Regions from separate parts of the Neobacillus sp. DHD-1R genome, predicted to be linked through region 4. Evidence: a T-box and tRNA genes for the amino acid it is inferred to sense, from the RefSeq annotation. Region 4 holds a T-box; the other regions hold tRNA genes.
The links. The T-box of region 4 lies ahead of AC3ANL_RS19160 (valine--tRNA ligase). A T-box ahead of a tRNA ligase gene usually reads a tRNA of that ligase, here a tRNA-Val.

Region 1: it has a tRNA-Val gene. The T-box ahead of AC3ANL_RS19160 (valine--tRNA ligase) is inferred to sense a tRNA for this amino acid. The anticodon was not compared.
Region 2: it has a tRNA-Val gene. The T-box ahead of AC3ANL_RS19160 (valine--tRNA ligase) is inferred to sense a tRNA for this amino acid. The anticodon was not compared.
Region 3: it has a tRNA-Val gene. The T-box ahead of AC3ANL_RS19160 (valine--tRNA ligase) is inferred to sense a tRNA for this amino acid. The anticodon was not compared.

The regions. Positions count from the first base shown of each region.
Region 1 covers NZ_CM173232.1:5,214,401-5,220,006, forward strand. Annotated here, with positions in the region: gene AC3ANL_RS25630 (aspartyl-phosphate phosphatase Spo0E family protein) at 66-224, shown strand; gene rocF (arginase) at 481-1,383, opposite strand; tRNA gene AC3ANL_RS25640 (tRNA-Ala) at 1,605-1,680, opposite strand; tRNA gene AC3ANL_RS25645 (tRNA-Gly) at 1,688-1,762, opposite strand; tRNA gene AC3ANL_RS25650 (tRNA-Lys) at 1,823-1,895, opposite strand; tRNA gene AC3ANL_RS25655 (tRNA-Gln) at 1,897-1,971, opposite strand; tRNA gene AC3ANL_RS25660 (tRNA-Tyr) at 2,020-2,104, opposite strand; tRNA gene AC3ANL_RS25665 (tRNA-Thr) at 2,122-2,197, opposite strand; tRNA gene AC3ANL_RS25670 (tRNA-Val) at 2,205-2,280, opposite strand; tRNA gene AC3ANL_RS25675 (tRNA-Glu) at 2,286-2,360, opposite strand; tRNA gene AC3ANL_RS25680 (tRNA-Thr) at 2,383-2,455, opposite strand; tRNA gene AC3ANL_RS25685 (tRNA-Asn) at 2,483-2,557, opposite strand; rRNA gene rrf (5S ribosomal RNA) at 2,575-2,691, opposite strand; rRNA gene AC3ANL_RS25695 (23S ribosomal RNA) at 2,945-5,606, opposite strand, start outside.
Region 2 covers NZ_CM173232.1:4,752,942-4,758,547, forward strand. Annotated here, with positions in the region: gene AC3ANL_RS23455 (sugar kinase) at 1-323, opposite strand, end outside; gene AC3ANL_RS23460 (sugar phosphate isomerase/epimerase family protein) at 311-1,093, opposite strand; tRNA gene AC3ANL_RS23465 (tRNA-Ile) at 1,296-1,369, opposite strand; tRNA gene AC3ANL_RS23470 (tRNA-Gly) at 1,380-1,453, opposite strand; tRNA gene AC3ANL_RS23475 (tRNA-Gln) at 1,468-1,539, opposite strand; tRNA gene AC3ANL_RS23480 (tRNA-His) at 1,553-1,628, opposite strand; tRNA gene AC3ANL_RS23485 (tRNA-Asp) at 1,674-1,750, opposite strand; tRNA gene AC3ANL_RS23490 (tRNA-Met) at 1,754-1,827, opposite strand; tRNA gene AC3ANL_RS23495 (tRNA-Ser) at 1,996-2,088, opposite strand; tRNA gene AC3ANL_RS23500 (tRNA-Met) at 2,108-2,184, opposite strand; tRNA gene AC3ANL_RS23505 (tRNA-Pro) at 2,214-2,290, opposite strand; tRNA gene AC3ANL_RS23510 (tRNA-Arg) at 2,297-2,370, opposite strand; tRNA gene AC3ANL_RS23515 (tRNA-Val) at 2,390-2,465, opposite strand; tRNA gene AC3ANL_RS23520 (tRNA-Glu) at 2,469-2,543, opposite strand; rRNA gene rrf (5S ribosomal RNA) at 2,585-2,701, opposite strand; rRNA gene AC3ANL_RS23530 (23S ribosomal RNA) at 2,903-5,606, opposite strand, start outside.
Region 3 covers NZ_CM173232.1:632,427-638,032, reverse strand. Annotated here, with positions in the region: tRNA gene AC3ANL_RS03070 (tRNA-Arg) at 167-240, opposite strand; tRNA gene AC3ANL_RS03065 (tRNA-Asn) at 317-391, opposite strand; tRNA gene AC3ANL_RS03060 (tRNA-Ile) at 417-490, opposite strand; tRNA gene AC3ANL_RS03055 (tRNA-Gly) at 502-575, opposite strand; tRNA gene AC3ANL_RS03050 (tRNA-Cys) at 584-657, opposite strand; tRNA gene AC3ANL_RS03045 (tRNA-His) at 696-771, opposite strand; tRNA gene AC3ANL_RS03040 (tRNA-Tyr) at 777-861, opposite strand; tRNA gene AC3ANL_RS03035 (tRNA-Phe) at 897-969, opposite strand; tRNA gene AC3ANL_RS03030 (tRNA-Asp) at 1,038-1,114, opposite strand; tRNA gene AC3ANL_RS03025 (tRNA-Met) at 1,118-1,191, opposite strand; tRNA gene AC3ANL_RS03020 (tRNA-Ser) at 1,218-1,310, opposite strand; tRNA gene AC3ANL_RS03015 (tRNA-Ala) at 1,318-1,390, opposite strand; tRNA gene AC3ANL_RS03010 (tRNA-Pro) at 1,404-1,480, opposite strand; tRNA gene AC3ANL_RS03005 (tRNA-Gly) at 1,568-1,642, opposite strand; tRNA gene AC3ANL_RS03000 (tRNA-Leu) at 1,660-1,741, opposite strand; tRNA gene AC3ANL_RS02995 (tRNA-Lys) at 1,756-1,831, opposite strand; tRNA gene AC3ANL_RS02990 (tRNA-Thr) at 1,840-1,915, opposite strand; tRNA gene AC3ANL_RS02985 (tRNA-Val) at 1,936-2,011, opposite strand; tRNA gene AC3ANL_RS02980 (tRNA-Glu) at 2,017-2,091, opposite strand; rRNA gene rrf (5S ribosomal RNA) at 2,131-2,247, opposite strand; rRNA gene AC3ANL_RS02970 (23S ribosomal RNA) at 2,323-5,258, opposite strand; rRNA gene AC3ANL_RS02965 (16S ribosomal RNA) at 5,448-5,606, opposite strand, start outside.
Region 4 covers NZ_CM173232.1:3,877,796-3,883,401, reverse strand. Annotated here, with positions in the region: gene ysxE (spore coat protein YsxE) at 1-534, shown strand, start outside; gene AC3ANL_RS19170 (hypothetical protein) at 555-749, opposite strand; gene AC3ANL_RS19165 (O-antigen ligase family protein) at 966-2,279, shown strand; T-box leader at 2,404-2,639, shown strand; gene AC3ANL_RS19160 (valine--tRNA ligase) at 2,867-5,509, shown strand.

The DNA.
Region 1 (5,606 bases), 1.3 Mb from region 4:
AATTAAGTTTAAAGTTTTTGTAGTGGGGAAAAAAGATAGTAATTTTTATAAAGAGGGTGTAGTTGATGGGCGCTTGTTCTCGTGATTTACTAGAAAAAATAGAACATTATCGAAATGAGATGGTTCGATTAGCATCTAATACCTCATTTGCTAATCAGAAGGTCATTGAAACCAGTATGAAGCTGGACTCTTTACTTAATAAGTATACTGCATTAAAACGTTAAACTGTTTTCGCAATGTTTGTTGTTTTTTGGACAAATTATATAGGGGATTTTTTGAATTAGTCTCTGATTCAGACTCAGTTGCTTTAAAAGACATCATACCTGTCTGCATGAGCCTCCGATTCAGACTCGGTTGCTTTAATATACTCCAAGCCTGTCCAAATGAGCCTCAAAGTAGGGGGAAAATAGCAATAAAGGTTACGAAAAGGGCCAAACGCTAAAAAGCAGCTGCACTCGCAATAGGTGCAGCTGCTCATTTTTATAATAATTTTTCGCCAAATAATGAACCCATTAGTTCAACTGCACAAATGGCAGTCTTATTCTTTTCATCTAAGATTGGATTTACCTCTACAAATTCTGCAGAAGTAATAATTTTGGCTTCTTCTAGCATTTCCATAGCAAGATGGCTTTCGCGATAGCTGATACCGCCTATAACAGGTGTTCCAACACCAGGGGCATCACTTGGATCTAAACCATCTAAATCAAGAGATAGATGGACACCATCTGTTTTTTCTTTAAGGTAGGTAATCGTTTCTTCCATTACTTTAGCCATTCCCAAACGATCAATTTCATGCATGGTGTATACTTTAATTCCTATTTCCTTAATTAAATCCTTTTCTCCATCATCCAGCGCCCTTGCACCAATGATTACTACGTTTTCAGGTTTAACTTTTGGATAATATCCTGCGATTTCAGTCAACAATGAATGTCCTAATCCAAGGCTAACGGCTAAGGGCATCCCGTGAATATTCCCAGAGGGGCTTGTCTCAGCGGTATTTAAATCACCATGGGCATCATACCAAATGACACCAAGATTTTTATAATGCTTAGAAACTCCAGCTAATGTACCAATCGCAATACTATGGTCTCCACCAAGGACAAGTGGAAATGCGCCTGATTTAATCGCCTCATCCACCTTCTCAGCCAGCATAGCACTTTTTTCTGCCACTAAATCTAAGTTCCGTAGATTAGATTCTTTATCGATGACTACTTCTGGTCTGCCAACCGGAATATCACCTAGGTCGTGAATACTATCAAATAGAGGCTTTAGTCGTTCATTAATCCCCGCATAACGAATGGCACTTGGCCCCATATCTACTCCCCTTCTCATCTGGCCTAAGTCCATCGGCATTCCTATAATTGATAGCTTTTTATTAGACATCACTGTTTCCCCCCTGCTCATGATACGTATATTTTAACCGCTTTCATCCCTATGACTCAACTCGACAAAGTCGTGTATATATATACAGTATTTTGGAAAGGTTCTGAAAGTTAACAGGAGATTTTTATCAGCGAATCCACGAAAGCTCATATTTTTTCCAACTAAAAAAATAAAAAAAGCCTTAAATCAGCATCCTGATTTAAGGCAAATATGTAGTGTGATGGTGGAGCCTAGCGGGATCGAACCGCTGACCTCCTGCGTGCAAAGCAGGCGCTCTCCCAGCTGAGCTAAGGCCCCATATAATTGGAGCGGAAGACGGGATTCGAACCCGCGACCCCCACCTTGGCAAGGTGATGTTCTACCACTGAACTACTTCCGCGTATTCAAAGATAAAAACCCATAATAAGTATCATTAGGGTTTTTATCTTTTATTGCATTATGAGCCATGAAGGACTCGAACCTTCGACCCTCTGATTAAAAGTCAGATGCTCTACCAACTGAGCTAATGGCTCATGGCTGGGCTAGCTGGATTTGAACCAACGCATGTCGCAGTCAAAGTGCGATGCCTTACCGCTTGGCTATAGCCCAATATGAATGTGATATATTTAGTATGTCCAACTTTTTTAAAAATATGAATGGTGGAGGGGGACGGATTCGAACCGCCGAACCCGGAGGGAGCGGATTTACAGTCCGCCGCGTTTAGCCACTTCGCTACCCCTCCATATTCAATTAAAAAAATGGTGCCGGCGAGAGGACTTGAACCCCCAACCTACTGATTACAAGTCAGTTGCTCTACCAATTGAGCTACCCCGGCATATTAATGGTGGAGGATGACGGGATCGAACCGCCGACCCTCTGCTTGTAAGGCAGATGCTCTCCCAGCTGAGCTAATCCTCCAAATATGGTGACCCCTACGGGACTCGAACCCGTGTTACCTCCGTGAAAGGGAGGTGTCTTAACCGCTTGACCAAGGGGCCTTTTTTATAATAAATATAGGTAAGCTTCCAAGCGGGCTCGAACCGCTGACCTCTTCCTTACCATGGAAGTGCTCTACCTACTGAGCTATGGAAGCATAGCTGATTTTCTTTGATGAAAAAAATGGCTCCGCAGGTAGGACTCGAACCTACGACCGATCGGTTAACAGCCGATAGCTCTACCACTGAGCTACTGCGGAACAATAATAATATTACAGCCTGGCAACGTCCTACTCTCACAGGGACGCGTGTCCCAACTACCATCGGCGCTGAGAAGCTTAACTTCCGTGTTCGGTATGGGAACGGGTGTGACCTTCTCGCCTTAATTACCAGACTATTTATTCGACACTATTTTATTATAATGTCTTTTTTATATTTTTCAAGAGGAAATTTAAATTTTTTCATTCCCTCAAAACTAAATAATCTAGAAGAAGTGTGGTAAAACTCAAGTTCGCTTTAAAATTTGTCCAGCTGCGGCTCCTTACTTCTCGGCCGTTTCGATCCGTCCCTTCAAATCCAAAACCAGGATTTGCAGTGCCGGCTCTCCAACGTCTGTCGAAGTTGACCAGTCGCCTCCGCTTTTCTATTTGGTTAAGTCCTCGAACGATTAGTATCAGTCAGCTCCACATGTCGCCACGCTTCCACCTCTGACCTATCAACCTGATCATCTTTCAGGGTTCTTACTAGCTTGACGCTATGGGAAATCTCATCTTGAGGGGGGCTTCATGCTTAGATGCTTTCAGCACTTATCCCGTCCGCACATAGCTACCCAGCGATGCCTTTGGCAAGACAACTGGTACACCAGCGGTGCGTCCATCCCGGTCCTCTCGTACTAAGGACAGCTCCTCTCAAATTTCCTGCGCCCACGACGGATAGGGACCGAACTGTCTCACGACGTTCTGAACCCAGCTCGCGTACCGCTTTAATGGGCGAACAGCCCAACCCTTGGGACCGACTACAGCCCCAGGATGCGATGAGCCGACATCGAGGTGCCAAACCTCCCCGTCGATGTGGACTCTTGGGGGAGATAAGCCTGTTATCCCCGGGGTAGCTTTTATCCGTTGAGCGATGGCCCTTCCATGCGGAACCACCGGATCACTAAGCCCGACTTTCGTCCCTGCTCGACTTGTAGGTCTCGCAGTCAAGCTCCCTTGTGCCTTTACACTCTACGAATGATTTCCAACCATTCTGAGGGAACCTTTGGGCGCCTCCGTTACTCTTTAGGAGGCGACCGCCCCAGTCAAACTGCCCACCTGACACTGTCTCCCACCCCGATCAGGGGTGCGGGTTAGAATTTCAATACAGCCAGGGTAGTATCCCACCGACGCCTCCACCGAAGCTAGCGCTCCGGCTTCTCAGGCTCCTACCTATCCTGTACAAGCTGTACCAAAATTCAATATCAGGCTACAGTAAAGCTCCACGGGGTCTTTCCGTCCTGTCGCGGGTAACCTGCATCTTCACAGGTACTATAATTTCACCGAGTCTCTCGTTGAGACAGTGCCCAGATCGTTACGCCTTTCGTGCGGGTCGGAACTTACCCGACAAGGAATTTCGCTACCTTAGGACCGTTATAGTTACGGCCGCCGTTTACTGGGGCTTCGATTCAGAGCTTCGCTTGCGCTAACCCCTCCTCTTAACCTTCCAGCACCGGGCAGGCGTCAGCCCCTATACTTCGCCTTGCGGCTTCGCAGAGACCTGTGTTTTTGCTAAACAGTCGCCTGGGCCTATTCACTGCGGCTCTTCGAGGCTATTCACCCCAAAGAGCACCCCTTCTCCCGAAGTTACGGGGTCATTTTGCCGAGTTCCTTAACGAGAGTTCTCTCGCTCACCTTAGGATTCTCTCCTCGCCTACCTGTGTCGGTTTGCGGTACGGGCACCTTTTATCTCGCTAGAGGCTTTTCTTGGCAGTGTGGAATCAGGAACTTCGGTACTAAATTTCCCTCGCTGTCACAGCTCAGCCTTCACGGTAAGCGGATTTTCCTACTTACCAGCCTAGCTGCTTAGACGCGCATATCCAACAGCGCGCTTACCCTATCCTCCTGCGTCCCCCCATCACTCAAACGATAAAGAGGTGGTACAGGAATATCAACCTGTTGTCCATCGCCTACGCCTTTCGGCCTCGGCTTAGGTCCCGACTAACCCTGAGCGGACGAGCCTTCCTCAGGAAACCTTAGGCATTCGGTGGATGAGATTCTCACTCATCTTTCGCTACTCATACCGGCATTCTCACTTCTAAGCGCTCCACCAGTCCTTACGGTCTAGCTTCAACGCCCTTAGAACGCTCTCCTACCACTGACATCGTTGATGTCAATCCACAGCTTCGGTGATACGTTTAGCCCCGGTACATTTTCGGCGCAGAGTCACTCGACCAGTGAGCTATTACGCACTCTTTAAATGGTGGCTGCTTCTAAGCCAACATCCTGGTTGTCTAAGCAACTCCACATCCTTTTCCACTTAACGTATACTTTGGGACCTTAGCTGGTGGTCTGGGCTGTTTCCCTTTTGACTACGGATCTTATCACTCGCAGTCTGACTCCCACGGATAAGTCTTTGGCATTCGGAGTTTGTCTGAATTCGGTAACCCGATGAGGGCCCCTAGTCCAAACAGTGCTCTACCTCCAAGACTCTTACTACGTGAGGCTAGCCCTAAAGCTATTTCGGAGAGAACCAGCTATCTCCAAGTTCGATTGGAATTTCTCCGCTACCCACACCTCATCCCCGCACTTTTCAACGTGCGTGGGTTCGGGCCTCCATCCAGTGTTACCTGGACTTCACCCTGGACATGGGTAGATCACCTGGTTTCGGGTCTACGACCACATACTCATTCGCCCTATTCAGACTCGCTTTCGCTGCGGCTCCGTCTTTTCAACTTAACCTTGCATGGGATCGTAACTCGCCGGTTCATTCTACAAAAGGCACGCCATCACCCATTAACGGGCTCTGACTACTTGTAGGCACACGGTTTCAGGAACTATTTCACTCCCCTTCCGGGGTGCTTTTCACCTTTCCCTCACGGTACTGGTTCACTATCGGTCACTAGGGAGTATTTAGCCTTGGGAGATGGTCCTCCCTGCTTCCGACCGGATTTCTCGTGTCCGGCCGTACTCAGGATCCACTCAGGAGGGAACGAAGTTTCAACTACAGGGTTTTTACCTTCTATGACGGACCTTTCCAGATCGCTTCATCTACCCCGTTCCTTTGTAACTCCATGTTGAGTGTCCTACAACCCCAAGAGGCAAGCCTCTTGGT
Region 2 (5,606 bases), 880 kb from region 4:
CGGAAATATTGGACCTCGGGATCTCCTTTCAACACCCTTGATTTCATTTGAAATCCAGTTGGATAATTTTCATCAACCAAGACATGATCAATGTTGACGTTTTCATTTTTGAGTCTATCAATTATAAACTTGCCAAAAGCATCGTTTCCTACTTTACTAGCCCAGCCAGACCGTAGACCCAGTCTTGAAAGGCCAATTGCAACATTGGTTTCTGCCCCAGCAAGCTCACGGGTAAATTGACTGACTTCATGCAAGGGTCCTGGCTGATTGGCGATAAACATGGCCATTGCTTCGCCAAAGGTAACTACATCTAGCTGTTGCACGTTGTTAACGCCTCGCTTTCCTTAACCAAATCATTAATCATTTTAATAAAATCCTTTGTTTTCTTGTTCGGCACGATTGGAAATTCCAGTGCTTTCATAATGTCACCCGGTAAGCTCCTCATTACTTTCTTCCAGCTGTGTTCACCTTCAGATTGAAGTGGCACTGTAACGAAGGTATCATTCTTTACCTCCACCTGTTTTAAATGAAGATACACGACATAGGGAGCCAGCTTACTCAATGCTTCCTCAACATCCTGACCGGAATAATACCAGTTCCCAGCATCAAAGGTCATTTTAACCGAAACATCCTGTTCGACAACGCTTTCAAAAAATGCTTGTAACTGACTGATATTTCCTCCGTGTATTGTTTGGTCGTTTTCGACCAGTAATTGAATTTCAGGCTTTTGCTTTAGAAAAGCAGCAAGTTCAGTAACACTGGATTCTCCTTTTTGAAAATATCCGAGTGAAACCTTTATCCACTTGGCACCAAGCAAGACTCCTTCTTTAAAAATTTCACTTAATTGCTCTTCATTTAGCTGGTGGTTCTCTTTCCAGCATTCAATCGGAGCAGAATAAACAGTGAAGAGTCCAAATTTATCTATTTCACTTTTTATTTTATCGAGCTGCAGATTCTCATTCGGCAACAATTCACGACGAATTTCTAACCCATAGGCTCCCGCCTGAGCGATCAGCTCAACATAGGATGCTTGCCCATTTTCTAATACTGCCTTCCTATCAAAAGCATTTAACGGGACAATCACTTTTTTCATAACGAAGATCCTTTCTATGATGAACATTTATTATAAAACGGTTTAGTAAATCGGTTTAGTAAATCGATTTATTGATATTATAAACCCAATGAAAGCGTTTTTGCAATAGAATTTTATAAAAAATTCTAAGTAAAATAAAAAAAGGTGACTGATTCCCGTGTTAATGCACACGGTACCAATCACCTACAATATTTTTTTCAGATGGGCCTAAATGGACTCGAACCATCGACCTCACGCTTATCAGGCGTGCGCTCTAACCAGCTGAGCTATAGGCCCATATTCATTATGGAGCGGGTGATGGGAATCGAACCCACTACATCAGCTTGGAAGGCTGAGGTTTTACCAGTAAACTACACCCGCAATATATAAAAAGGCTGGGCTAGCTGGATTTGAACCAACGCATGTCGCAGTCAAAGTGCGATGCCTTACCGCTTGGCTATAGCCCAATAATAATAAAAATGGGGCGGCTGATGGGAATCGAACCCACGAATGCCTGAACCACAATCAGGTGCGTTAACCACTTCGCCACAACCGCCAAAATCTATATATATTAATAGTAGGAAACCTACTTGGAATAAAATGGCGGTCCGGACGGGACTCGAACCCGCGACCTCCTGCGTGACAGGCAGGCATTCTAACCAACTGAACTACCGGACCAAATTGCGGGGGCAGGATTTGAACCTGCGACCTTCGGGTTATGAGCCCGACGAGCTACCAGACTGCTCCACCCCGCGACAATAAAAAATATTTAGTTTGAAGCATGCTCCATATTTCGTTAATGACCGCCCCGATTTCGGAAAGCATAGCCAAGAAGCAGCTCAATCGTTGCGCTGTAGAGTAATCGAAGAAGCATATTCGAACGTGCTCCACCCCGCGACAATAAAAAACAATAAAAAATATTATGGAGGAGGAAGAGGGATTCGAACCCCCGCGCGGTATGACCCGCCTGTCGGTTTTCAAGACCGATCCCTTCAGCCAGACTTGGGTATTCCTCCATTATTAAAATAAACCATTTGGTAGCGGCGGAGGGGATCGAACCCCCGACCTTACGGGTATGAACCGTACGCTCTAGCCAGCTGAGCTACACCGCCAAACACACATATTATAACAATACTTCGACTGGTCGGGAAGACAGGATTCGAACCTGCGACCCCTTGGTCCCAAACCAAGTGCTCTACCAAGCTGAGCTACTTCCCGTAAAAATGCGCCCTGAGAGATTCGAACTCCCGACCTTTTGATTCGTAGTCAAACACTCTATCCAGCTGAGCTAAGGGCGCAAAATTACTAAATAGTAAATGGTGGAGGATGACGGGATCGAACCGCCGACCCTCTGCTTGTAAGGCAGATGCTCTCCCAGCTGAGCTAATCCTCCAAATGGTGACCCCTACGGGACTCGAACCCGTGTTACCTCCGTGAAAGGGAGGTGTCTTAACCGCTTGACCAAGGGGCCGGTATTCATTTTTGACAAAATAATAGCCCCAAAGGGGCAGTGCCTGGCAACGTCCTACTCTCACAGGGACGCGTGTCCCAACTACCATCGGCGCTGAGAAGCTTAACTTCCGTGTTCGGTATGGGAACGGGTGTGACCTTCTCGCCTTAATTACCAGACTATAAAATTAGAGAGATCATTCTCTCAAAACTAGATAATGCAGAAGAAGTGGTAAAACTCAAGTTCGCTTTAAAAATTGTCCAGCTGCGGCTCCTAACTTCTCGGCCGTTTCGATCCGTCCCTTCAAATCCAAAACCAGGATTTGCAGTGCCGGCTCTCCAACGTCTGTCGAAGTTGACCAGTCGCCTTCGCTTTTCTATTTGGTTAAGTCCTCGAACGATTAGTATCAGTCAGCTCCACATGTCGCCACGCTTCCACCTCTGACCTATCAACCTGATCATCTTTCAGGGTTCTTACTAGCTTGACGCTATGGGAAATCTCATCTTGAGGGGGGCTTCATGCTTAGATGCTTTCAGCACTTATCCCGTCCGCACATAGCTACCCAGCGATGCCTTTGGCAAGACAACTGGTACACCAGCGGTGCGTCCATCCCGGTCCTCTCGTACTAAGGACAGCTCCTCTCAAATTTCCTGCGCCCACGACGGATAGGGACCGAACTGTCTCACGACGTTCTGAACCCAGCTCGCGTACCGCTTTAATGGGCGAACAGCCCAACCCTTGGGACCGACTACAGCCCCAGGATGCGATGAGCCGACATCGAGGTGCCAAACCTCCCCGTCGATGTGGACTCTTGGGGGAGATAAGCCTGTTATCCCCGGGGTAGCTTTTATCCGTTGAGCGATGGCCCTTCCATGCGGAACCACCGGATCACTAAGCCCGACTTTCGTCCCTGCTCGACTTGTAGGTCTCGCAGTCAAGCTCCCTTGTGCCTTTACACTCTACGAATGATTTCCAACCATTCTGAGGGAACCTTTGGGCGCCTCCGTTACTCTTTAGGAGGCGACCGCCCCAGTCAAACTGCCCACCTGACACTGTCTCCCACCCCGATCAGGGGTGCGGGTTAGAATTTCAATACAGCCAGGGTAGTATCCCACCGACGCCTCCACCGAAGCTAGCGCTCCGGCTTCTCAGGCTCCTACCTATCCTGTACAAGCTGTACCAAAATTCAATATCAGGCTACAGTAAAGCTCCACGGGGTCTTTCCGTCCTGTCGCGGGTAACCTGCATCTTCACAGGTACTATAATTTCACCGAGTCTCTCGTTGAGACAGTGCCCAGATCGTTACGCCTTTCGTGCGGGTCGGAACTTACCCGACAAGGAATTTCGCTACCTTAGGACCGTTATAGTTACGGCCGCCGTTTACTGGGGCTTCGATTCAGAGCTTCGCTTGCGCTAACCCCTCCTCTTAACCTTCCAGCACCGGGCAGGCGTCAGCCCCTATACTTCGCCTTGCGGCTTCGCAGAGACCTGTGTTTTTGCTAAACAGTCGCCTGGGCCTATTCACTGCGGCTCTTCGAGGCTATTCACCCCAAAGAGCACCCCTTCTCCCGAAGTTACGGGGTCATTTTGCCGAGTTCCTTAACGAGAGTTCTCTCGCTCACCTTAGGATTCTCTCCTCGCCTACCTGTGTCGGTTTGCGGTACGGGCACCTTTTATCTCGCTAGAGGCTTTTCTTGGCAGTGTGGAATCAGGAACTTCGGTACTAAATTTCCCTCGCTGTCACAGCTCAGCCTTCACGGTAAGCGGATTTTCCTACTTACCAGCCTAACTGCTTAGACGCGCATATCCAACAGCGCGCTTACCCTATCCTCCTGCGTCCCCCCATCACTCAAACGATAAAGAGGTGGTACAGGAATATCAACCTGTTGTCCATCGCCTACGCCTTTCGGCCTCGGCTTAGGTCCCGACTAACCCTGAGCGGACGAGCCTTCCTCAGGAAACCTTAGGCATTCGGTGGATGAGATTCTCACTCATCTTTCGCTACTCATACCGGCATTCTCACTTCTAAGCGCTCCACCAGTCCTTACGGTCTAGCTTCAACGCCCTTAGAACGCTCTCCTACCACTGACATCGTTGATGTCAATCCACAGCTTCGGTGATACGTTTAGCCCCGGTACATTTTCGGCGCAGAGTCACTCGACCAGTGAGCTATTACGCACTCTTTAAATGGTGGCTGCTTCTAAGCCAACATCCTGGTTGTCTAAGCAACTCCACATCCTTTTCCACTTAACGTATACTTTGGGACCTTAGCTGGTGGTCTGGGCTGTTTCCCTTTTGACTACGGATCTTATCACTCGCAGTCTGACTCCCACGGATAAGTCTTTGGCATTCGGAGTTTGTCTGAATTCGGTAACCCGATGAGGGCCCCTAGTCCAAACAGTGCTCTACCTCCAAGACTCTTACTACGTGAGGCTAGCCCTAAAGCTATTTCGGAGAGAACCAGCTATCTCCAAGTTCGATTGGAATTTCTCCGCTACCCACACCTCATCCCCGCACTTTTCAACGTGCGTGGGTTCGGGCCTCCATCCAGTGTTACCTGGACTTCACCCTGGACATGGGTAGATCACCTGGTTTCGGGTCTACGACCACATACTCATTCGCCCTATTCAGACTCGCTTTCGCTGCGGCTCCGTCTCTTCAACTTAACCTTGCATGGGATCGTAACTCGCCGGTTCATTCTACAAAAGGCACGCCATCACCCATGAACGGGCTCTGACTACTTGTAGGCACACGGTTTCAGGAACTATTTCACTCCCCTTCCGGGGTGCTTTTCACCTTTCCCTCACGGTACTGGTTCACTATCGGTCACTAGGGAGTATTTAGCCTTGGGAGATGGTCCTCCCTGCTTCCGACCGGATTTCTCGTGTCCGGCCGTACTCAGGATCCACTCAGGAGGGAACGAAGTTTCAACTACAGGGTTTTTACCTTCTATGACGGACCTTTCCAGATCGCTTCATTTACCCCGTTCCTTTGTAACTCCATGTTGAGTGTCCTACAACCCCAAGAGGCAAGCCTCTTGGTTTGGGCTATGTCCCGTTTCGCTCGCCGCTACTCAGGGAATCG
Region 3 (5,606 bases), 2.2 Mb from region 4:
CTGCAAATATCAAAAAAGCAGACCAAACTGTTGGTCTGCTGTGTTAAGCTTAGCTGCGCTCTAGTAGAGAATTTCAACTCATTCACCCGTTGGAGTGAAGTATATTAGTAAAAAAGCGCCTGAGTATGTTAAGTACTCAGGCGCTTCTAATCCATATTAACTTTTATGCGCCTTAGAGGATTCGAACCTCTGACCGTACGCTTAGAAGGCGTATGCTCTATCCAGCTGAGCTAAAGGCGCATTATTGAATGGCGGAATGCTCACGTGACCTAACCATTATCATGGATGCCTGTTGAGTATTTCCGATCCAAAAAAATGGCTCCGCAGGTAGGACTCGAACCTACGACCGATCGGTTAACAGCCGATTGCTCTACCACTGAGCTACTGCGGAACAATAAAATACTATTAGAATAAGGTGGGCCTAAATGGACTCGAACCATCGACCTCACGCTTATCAGGCGTGCGCTCTAACCAGCTGAGCTATAGGCCCAAATAGAAGTGTGGAGCGGGTGATGGGAATCGAACCCACTACATCAGCTTGGAAGGCTGAGGTTTTACCAGTAAACTACACCCGCATTTATGATGGAGGCGGCAACCGGATTCGAACCGGTGGTAAAGGTTTTGCAGACCTCTGCCTTACCACTTGGCTATGCCGCCAACATTTAATAGGCATTAGCCCAATCAAATTAGAAAAATGGGGCGGCTGATGGGAATCGAACCCACGAATGTCGGAACCACAATCCGATGCGTTAACCACTTCGCCACAACCGCCATAATGGTGGAGGGGGACGGATTCGAACCGCCGAACCCTGAGGGAGCGGATTTACAGTCCGCCGCGTTTAGCCACTTCGCTACCCCTCCATGTATAAGTTGAAATAGCGTATTAAAAGATATGATGGCGCAGGACGGAATCGAACCGCCGACACAAGGATTTTCAGTCCTTTGCTCTACCGACTGAGCTACTGAGCCAATTTAATATTCTTACCTACAACAAATTTAATGTTAGTCCTTTGCTCAAAAAAACTACTGGGATAAAATGGCGGTCCGGACGGGACTCGAACCCGCGACCTCCTGCGTGACAGGCAGGCATTCTAACCAACTGAACTACCGGACCATATTGCGGGGACAGGATTTGAACCTGTGACCTTCGGGTTATGAGCCCGACGAGCTACCAGACTGCTCCACCCCGCGACAATAAAAATCAAGAATACATATTATGGAGGAGGAAGAGGGATTCGAACCCCCGCGCGGTATGACCCGCCTGTCGGTTTTCAAGACCGATCCCTTCAGCCAGACTTGGGTATTCCTCCAAATAAGTGGAGCCTAGCGGGATCGAACCGCTGACCTCCTGCGTGCAAAGCAGGCGCTCTCCCAGCTGAGCTAAGGCCCCAAAAGTATAAAAATGGTCGGGAAGACAGGATTCGAACCTGCGACCCCTTGGTCCCAAACCAAGTGCTCTACCAAGCTGAGCTACTTCCCGTTATATATGGCATGCCCGATAGAGGGCCAAACCTACAACCATATGGTCTGTAGTCAGATACTCTTTCTATTGAGCTAATGGCGCATTTGGAGCGGAAGACGGGATTCGAACCCGCGACCCCCACCTTGGCAAGGTGATGTTCTACCACTGAACTACTTCCGCATGGAAAAATAAATGAATGCGGGTGAAGGGAGTCGAACCCCCACGCCTTGCGGCGCCAGATCCTAAGTCTGGTGCGTCTGCCAATTCCGCCACACCCGCATATAAATTTATTATGGTGAGCCATGAAGGACTCGAACCTTCGACCCTCTGATTAAAAGTCAGATGCTCTACCAACTGAGCTAATGGCTCGTACATAATGGTGCCGGCGAGAGGACTTGAACCCCCAACCTACTGATTACAAGTCAGTTGCTCTACCAATTGAGCTACCCCGGCTTAGAGTTTAGAAAGAAATATGGTGGAGGATGACGGGATCGAACCGCCGACCCTCTGCTTGTAAGGCAGATGCTCTCCCAGCTGAGCTAATCCTCCAAATATGGTGACCCCTACGGGACTCGAACCCGTGTTACCTCCGTGAAAGGGAGGTGTCTTAACCGCTTGACCAAGGGGCCGTAATAAATTTTCACAAAAAAATAGCCCCAAATGGGGTAGCCTGGCAACGTCCTACTCTCACAGGGACGCGTGTCCCAACTACCATCGGCGCTGAGAAGCTTAACTTCCGTGTTCGGTATGGGAACGGGTGTGACCTTCTCGCCTTAATTACCAGACTATTTTATTGAGAGATCGTTCTCTCAAAACTAGATAATACAGAAGAAGTGTGTAAAACTCAAGTTCGCTTAAAAATGGTTAAGTCCTCGAACGATTAGTATCAGTCAGCTCCACATGTCGCCATGCTTCCACCTCTGACCTATCAACCTGATCATCTTTCAGGGTTCTTACTAGCTTGACGCTATGGGAAATCTCATCTTGAGGGGGGCTTCATGCTTAGATGCTTTCAGCACTTATCCCGTCCGCACATAGCTACCCAGCGATGCCTTTGGCAAGACAACTGGTACACCAGCGGTGCGTCCATCCCGGTCCTCTCGTACTAAGGACAGCTCCTCTCAAATTTCCTGCGCCCACGACGGATAGGGACCGAACTGTCTCACGACGTTCTGAACCCAGCTCGCGTACCGCTTTAATGGGCGAACAGCCCAACCCTTGGGACCGACTACAGCCCCAGGATGCGATGAGCCGACATCGAGGTGCCAAACCTCCCCGTCGATGTGGACTCTTGGGGGAGATAAGCCTGTTATCCCCGGGGTAGCTTTTATCCGTTGAGCGATGGCCCTTCCATGCGGAACCACCGGATCACTAAGCCCGACTTTCGTCCCTGCTCGACTTGTAGGTCTCGCAGTCAAGCTCCCTTGTGCCTTTACACTCTACGAATGATTTCCAACCATTCTGAGGGAACCTTTGGGCGCCTCCGTTACTCTTTAGGAGGCGACCGCCCCAGTCAAACTGCCCACCTGACACTGTCTCCCACCCCGATCAGGGGTGCGGGTTAGAATTTCAATACAGCCAGGGTAGTATCCCACCGACGCCTCCACCGAAGCTAGCGCTCCGGCTTCTCAGGCTCCTACCTATCCTGTACAAGCTGTACCAAAATTCAATATCAGGCTACAGTAAAGCTCCACGGGGTCTTTCCGTCCTGTCGCGGGTAACCTGCATCTTCACAGGTACTATAATTTCACCGAGTCTCTCGTTGAGACAGTGCCCAGATCGTTACGCCTTTCGTGCGGGTCGGAACTTACCCGACAAGGAATTTCGCTACCTTAGGACCGTTATAGTTACGGCCGCCGTTTACTGGGGCTTCGATTTAGAGCTTCGCTTGCGCTAACCCCTCCTCTTAACCTTCCAGCACCGGGCAGGCGTCAGCCCCTATACTTCGCCTTGCGGCTTCGCAGAGACCTGTGTTTTTGCTAAACAGTCGCCTGGGCCTATTCACTGCGGCTCTTCGAGGCTATTCACCCCAAAGAGCACCCCTTCTCCCGAAGTTACGGGGTCATTTTGCCGAGTTCCTTAACGAGAGTTCTCTCGCTCACCTTAGGATTCTCTCCTCGCCTACCTGTGTCGGTTTGCGGTACGGGCACCTTTTATCTCGCTAGAGGCTTTTCTTGGCAGTGTGGAATCAGGAACTTCGGTACTAAACTTCCCTCGCTGTCACAGCTCAGCCTTCACGGTAAGCGGATTTTCCTACTTACCAGCCTAACTGCTTAGACGCGCATATCCAACAGCGCGCTTACCCTATCCTCCTGCGTCCCCCCATCACTCAAACGATAAAGAGGTGGTACAGGAATATCAACCTGTTGTCCATCGCCTACGCCTTTCGGCCTCGGCTTAGGTCCCGACTAACCCTGAGCGGACGAGCCTTCCTCAGGAAACCTTAGGCATTCGGTGGATGAGATTCTCACTCATCTTTCGCTACTCATACCGGCATTCTCACTTCTAAGCGCTCCACCAGTCCTTACGGTCTAGCTTCAACGCCCTTAGAACGCTCTCCTACCACTGACATCGTTGATGTCAATCCACAGCTTCGGTGATACGTTTAGCCCCGGTACATTTTCGGCGCAGAGTCACTCGACCAGTGAGCTATTACGCACTCTTTAAATGGTGGCTGCTTCTAAGCCAACATCCTGGTTGTCTAAGCAACTCCACATCCTTTTCCACTTAACGTATACTTTGGGACCTTAGCTGGTGGTCTGGGCTGTTTCCCTTTTGACTACGGATCTTATCACTCGCAGTCTGACTCCCACGGATAAGTCTTTGGCATTCGGAGTTTGTCTGAATTCGGTAACCCGATGAGGGCCCCTAGTCCAAACAGTGCTCTACCTCCAAGACTCTTACTACGTGAGGCTAGCCCTAAAGCTATTTCGGAGAGAACCAGCTATCTCCAAGTTCGATTGGAATTTCTCCGCTACCCACACCTCATCCCCGCACTTTTCAACGTGCGTGGGTTCGGGCCTCCATCCAGTGTTACCTGGACTTCACCCTGGACATGGGTAGATCACCTGGTTTCGGGTCTACGACCACATACTCATTCGCCCTATTCAGACTCGCTTTCGCTGCGGCTCCGTCTTTTCAACTTAACCTTGCATGGGATCGTAACTCGCCGGTTCATTCTACAAAAGGCACGCCATCACCCATTAACGGGCTCTGACTACTTGTAGGCACACGGTTTCAGGAACTATTTCACTCCCCTTCCGGGGTGCTTTTCACCTTTCCCTCACGGTACTGGTTCACTATCGGTCACTAGGGAGTATTTAGCCTTGGGAGATGGTCCTCCCTGCTTCCGACCGGATTTCTCGTGTCCGGCCGTACTCAGGATCCACTCAGGAGGGAACGAAGTTTCAACTACAGGGTTTTTACCTTCTATGACGGACCTTTCCAGATCGCTTCATTTACCCCGTTCCTTTGTAACTCCATGTTGAGTGTCCTACAACCCCAAGAGGCAGGCCTCTTGGTTTGGGCTATGTCCCGTTTCGCTCGCCGCTACTCAGGGAATCGCGTTTGCTTTCTCTTCCTCCGGGTACTTAGATGTTTCAGTTCCCCGGGTATGCCATCCATACCCTATGTATTCAGGTAAAGATACTACTCCATTACGAGCAGTGGGTTTCCCCATTCGGAAATCTCCGGATCAAAGCTTACTTACAGCTCCCCGAAGCATATCGGTGTTAGTCCCGTCCTTCATCGGCTCCTAGTGCCAAGGCATTCACCGTGCGCCCTTTCTAACTTAACCTAAAAGGTTTGTTTCTCTTAATAAATAAGAGAGAAAACTAAAATGGCGAATTCTCGATGTTTTACTTGCTTCTTCTTACGATTATCTAGTTTTCAAAGAACGAATGTTTCGAGAGATTGTACTCTCAAAACTAAACAAACAAAAAGCGGTCAACTTCTTATCAGTCCGAAAGGACTGCATTATCCTTAGAAAGGAGGTGATCCAGCCGCACCTTCCGATACGGCTACCTTGTTACGACTTCACCCCAATCATCTGTCCCACCTTAGGCGGCTGGCTCCTTACGGTTACCCCACCGACTTCGGGTGTTACAAACTCTCGTGGTGTGACGGGCGGTGTGTACAAGGCCCG
Region 4 (5,606 bases):
TATTGCCTTTACTACAATGAAATCAGTCAGGCCCTGCGCTTTTCAAAAACAAAATTTGAAGAATGGTACGAGAATACGAAAGAAAACGATAAAGCCCGGATGGTGATCACCCACGGGAAATTATCACCAGAGCATTTCCTTTACGATGATCGCGGCTACGGCTTTTTTATCAATTTTGAAAATGCCCGCTACGGCTCACCGATTCATGATCTGCTGCCCTATTTATCGCGTGCTTTGGATACCAATCCAAAGCGTAATGATACCACCCTTGATTGGGTGTACCATTACTTTAAATATTTTCCGTTTAAAGAGGATGAAAAACTATTATTCTACAGCTATTTAGCCCTGCCGATTCCGATTACGCAAGTGGCTGAAAGCTATTACCGCAAGAAGCGGCCTAAGAATGAATTGAAATTTGTAAGGCAGCTGCAGCACCGCTATTGGCATTTGAAAAATTCCGAATATGTGGTGATGCGAATGACAGAAATTGAGAACCAACAGAAGCAAGCAAAAGAAGGAGCCCAGCCGCAGTAAAATCCTGCATAATGGGCTCCTTAAATAATTTCAAGATAGATAGAAACGGCGATGACCAGAAAAATCGTTAACAATAACACATCTAGAATCGTTGGCAAAAATAACGTTCGAATAAATTGAAAAATAGTAAACGGAATAATCAATTGTGCCGCTATTCTGCGACCTGACATAAACCAGGGACGGTATTTATATTTATGGAATTTATTGCGCTTCACGTGAGAACCTCCCCATTTGGCTGTTGCTTTTCTTTATATATATTCAACCCACCCAGTTTGTTCCTCAAAAAAATAATTTCTTCTCACTAAAAAGTAATCACCTTATAAATTTTCTGATTGAAAAGTCCTATAAGTCATGGAATAATGAAAAGGAATTGAATTTCCAGGTACTTTTGGCTTATTTTTCATGATCCATAAAAAGGAGCTTATTTTTGAATGTATTGGTTTATCATTCTTTTTCCGCTGCTTATTTACCCTTGGGGGTTTGACCCGTACTATACTACGATAAAGACCGATTACTTATACCTATTTGTCCTTGGTACATGGCTCTATCTTATTTTTAAAAGAAAGTATCGGACTCTATTGCCAGCAAAGCGGGATGCTTCCGTCGAATTGATTTTGCTCATTTTATTAAGTTTAATCGAGATTTCCACTGCATTGTCCGATTATACGTATACGGCCGTTCATGGTACCTTGGATCGCAAGGAAGGACTTATTACATACTTTTCCTATTTTAGTCTTTTTCTTTTTTCCTATCGGCTGATCGAACTGAACAAATTAAATAAAGTCATGTCTGGCATTTCGATCGTCTCGATCATTGTCTCAATTTACGGAATTTTGCAGCATTATGGATTAGACTTTCTGCCTAGGAATAGTGCTATGCGAAATTATACGGGGACATATACTTTTTTTGATAATCCTAATTTCTTTGGGTCCTATCTTGTGTTAGTTTTGATAGTAACATTGACCCTATATTTAACAACAACTAATCAAAAAGCTACCTCGATATACTATATTACAGCTTGTTTAGCCTTTATTGCGCTTCTTTTTTCCAGTACAAGAAGTGGGTATGTGGGTGTATTTTGCGGCACTGTATTTTTAACTATGTTTGTTGTACTTAAAAGGAAATATCTGTGGAAAAGGTGGATTACCTTATTATTTAGTTTGGCTCTATTACTTTTAGCCATTAATACCACTGAAAATGGCTTTTATTTTCAGCGGATTCATTCCGTTGTGAATGATTCGGTGAGTATTGCCTCCAATCAAAGTACTGGTCATGAAGGCTCTTCCCGATTTTTCATCTGGAAAAAATCCTTACCGCTTGTAAAGGAGTATTTTTGGGTGGGGTCAGGGCCAGACACCTTTGAATTTATCTTTCCAGCTACTCCAGAGGAACTACAAGAATTTTTGGGGAGCCCGAATACTAAAGTCGATAAAGCCCATAACGAATATTTACAAATTGCAATTACATTAGGGACACCCGCATTATTGACATACCTACTCTTGGTCATTGTGGTTCTACGCAGAGCCTTCCAAGCAGTTAAAAAGGCACAAGGGCAGGAGACCATTATCCAATATGGGTTAATTGCAACCATTATCGGTTATTTAGTACAAGCCTTTTTTAATATTAGTACGGTTCCGGTTGCGCCGATATTTTGGTCTGTTCTTGGAATTTCTTTGGCTAAGTCTAGTTTGTACATAAAGAAACAAGCTGTGCAGGAATGGTCTGTTACCTCTAAAAGTGCATGAACATGATGTAATAAAGGGCTTGCATTTTCTTCTATTGTTACATACAGTATAAAATATAAAAAAATTGGTTATCATGATTGACGTCTAACCCTTTTTTTCGGTAGTATAACAATATAATTTAAAAAATAAAGCAAAGACAGGGAAGAGTACGATGCACTCCTGCTTATAGAGAGGGAAATCATTAGCTGGAAGATTTCCTAAGCGGAACGTCTGAAGGTCGCCCAGGAGCTTCTTTTGCGAACGGAGTACATCCTAGTAGTGGAAGACGGAGGAAATCCGTTATCTGATTTAAGAGCCAATCATGTAATCTTTGATTGGAAAAAAGGTGGTACCGCGAAGCAAACTCCATTCGTCCTTTTACGACGAATGGGGTTTTTTTGTTAATATAAGAATTTAAGTTTTGGCTTCGAGAATTGTCCAGCTCCAGCGCCCTAGCGGCTAGTGTCCTTCACTCTCCGCCCTACGATAAGTCAACATCGAATCGCCTCCGGCTCTTCGTGTTTCCTTTATCTCAGTTGGAGCGCTCCAGGCCATACGCCGCTGACCAGGGCGCTTGCGCTTTTCTTAGTAAAAAGGAGGAATTTTAGATGGAAACAAAAGAATTAACAATGCCGACGAAATACGATCCGCAAACGATCGAAAAGGGGCGTTACGACTGGTGGTTACAAGGTAAGTTTTTTGAAGCAAAGGACGATGAAGGGAAAAAGCCATATACGATTGTCATCCCGCCGCCAAATGTTACCGGAAAACTTCATTTAGGTCATGCTTGGGATACAACCTTACAAGATATTCTGACACGGATGAAACGGATGCAGGGCTATGATGTTCTCTGGCTGCCAGGCATGGACCACGCCGGTATTGCCACCCAAGCGAAAGTAGAGGAAAAGCTTCGTAACGAAGGCAAAAACCGCTACGATTTAGGCCGGGATAAGTTCGTTGAGGAAACATGGAAGTGGAAGGAAGAGTATGCTTCCCATATCCGCCAGCAATGGTCCAAACTAGGACTTGGCCTAGATTACAGCCGCGAGCGTTTCACCCTAGATGAGGGCCTATCTGATGCAGTTAAAGAAGTATTTGTCACCCTTTATAAAAAAGGCTTGATTTACCGTGGTGAGTACATTATTAACTGGGATCCATCAACCAAAACAGCCCTTTCTGACATCGAAGTTATCTACAAGGATATCCAAGGTGCATTTTATCATATGAAATATCCACTTGCAGATGGCTCTGGCACGATTGAGATTGCCACAACCCGTCCGGAAACCATGCTCGGCGATACAGCCATTGCGGTTCACCCGGAAGATGACCGGTTCAAGCATCTGATTGGGAAAAACGTTATCCTTCCAATTGTAGGCCGAGAAATTCCGATTGTTGCCGATGATTATGTTGATATGGAGTTTGGTTCTGGGGCAGTAAAAATCACACCTGCACATGACCCTAACGACTTTGAGGTAGGGAACCGCCACAATCTTGAGCGCATCCTTGTTATGAACGAAGACGGTTCCATGAATGAAAAAGCAGGTATATATCAAGGCTTAGATCGTTTCGAATGCCGAAAGCAAATTGTCAAAGATCTTCAGGAACTAGGTGTACTTTTCAAAATTGAAGAGCATATGCATTCTGTTGGTCATTCTGAGCGCAGCGGCGCGGTTGTCGAACCATACCTGTCCACCCAATGGTTTGTTAAGATGCAGCCACTCGCAGACGAAGCGATTGCATTGCAAACTAAAGAAGAAAAAGTTAACTTTGTCCCAGACCGTTTCGAAAAAACTTACTTGCGCTGGATGGAAAATATCCGTGATTGGTGTATTTCTAGACAGCTTTGGTGGGGCCACCGTATTCCAGCGTGGTATCACAAGGAAACAGGCGAAGTCTATGTAGGGCTTGAAGCACCTGCTGACGCGGAAAACTGGAACCAAGATAATGATGTATTAGATACTTGGTTTAGTTCAGCATTATGGCCTTTTTCAACCATGGGCTGGCCAAATAAAGAAGCGGCCGATTATAAACGTTATTTCCCAACAGATGCCCTTGTCACTGGTTACGACATCATCTTTTTCTGGGTTTCAAGAATGATTTTCCAAAGCATTGAGTTTACGGGCGAGCGTCCATTTAAAGATGTACTGATTCATGGTCTCGTACGTGACGAGCAGGGACGAAAAATGAGTAAATCCCTTGGCAATGGTGTAGACCCAATGGATGTTATCGAAAAATATGGTGCCGATGCATTGCGTTACTTCTTATCAACCGGAAGCTCACCAGGTCAGGACCTTCGCTTTAGTTACGAAAAGGTTGAATCCACTTGGAACTTTGCTAATAAGATTTGGAATGCTTCCCGCTTTGCATTAATGAATATGGATGGCTTAACCTACGAGGAAATTGATTTTAGCGGGGAAAAATCGGTTGCCGATAAGTGGATTTTAACTCAATTAAATGAAACCATTGAACACGTAACAAGACTTTCTGAACGCTATGAATTCGGTGAAGTGGGCCGTGCCTTATACAACTTTATCTGGGATGACTTCTGTGATTGGTACATTGAAATGGCGAAGCTGCCATTATATGGGGAAGATGAAGCAGCGAAGAAAACGACTCGTTCTATCCTTGCCCATGTATTAGATCAAACGATGCGCTTACTGCATCCATTCATGCCATTTATCACCGAGGAAATTTGGCAAAACCTTCCGCATGCAGGAGAGTCGATTACAACAGCAGCATGGCCAGTTGTAAAACCGGAGCTTTCCGATGAACAAGCTGCACAGGATATGAAGCTTCTGATGGAAATGATTCGGTCCGTACGGAATATTCGTTCCGAAGTAAACACACCAATGAGCAAAAAAATTAAAATGCTTGTCAAAGCGAAGGATGAAACCATTCTAAGAACAGTCGAAAGCAATCGTCATTACATTGAACGCTTCTGTAATCCAGAGGAACTGCAAATGGGGATTGATATCGAATTACCTGAAAAGGCGATGACTGCCGTTATTACTGGTTTAGAAATCATTCTTCCTCTTGAAGGGCTGATTAACATTGATGAAGAAATTGCCCGTCTTGAAAAGGAATTTGAACGATTAAATAAAGAAGTCGAACGGGTTCAGAAGAAATTAAGCAATGAAGGGTTCATGAAAAAAGCTCCAGAGAGCGTCGTTGCTGAAGAACGTGCCAAGGAAAGTGACTATCTCGAAAAGAGAAGCATTGTCGAAGCACGGATTAAAGAATTAAGAGGGTAAATTATTAGGTTTGGGAAGCTGTCCCAAAAAGGGTCAGACCCCACTTAGGTTGTGGGGTCTGACCCTTTGTTAAGATATTAATAAAAGGGGTGTTACA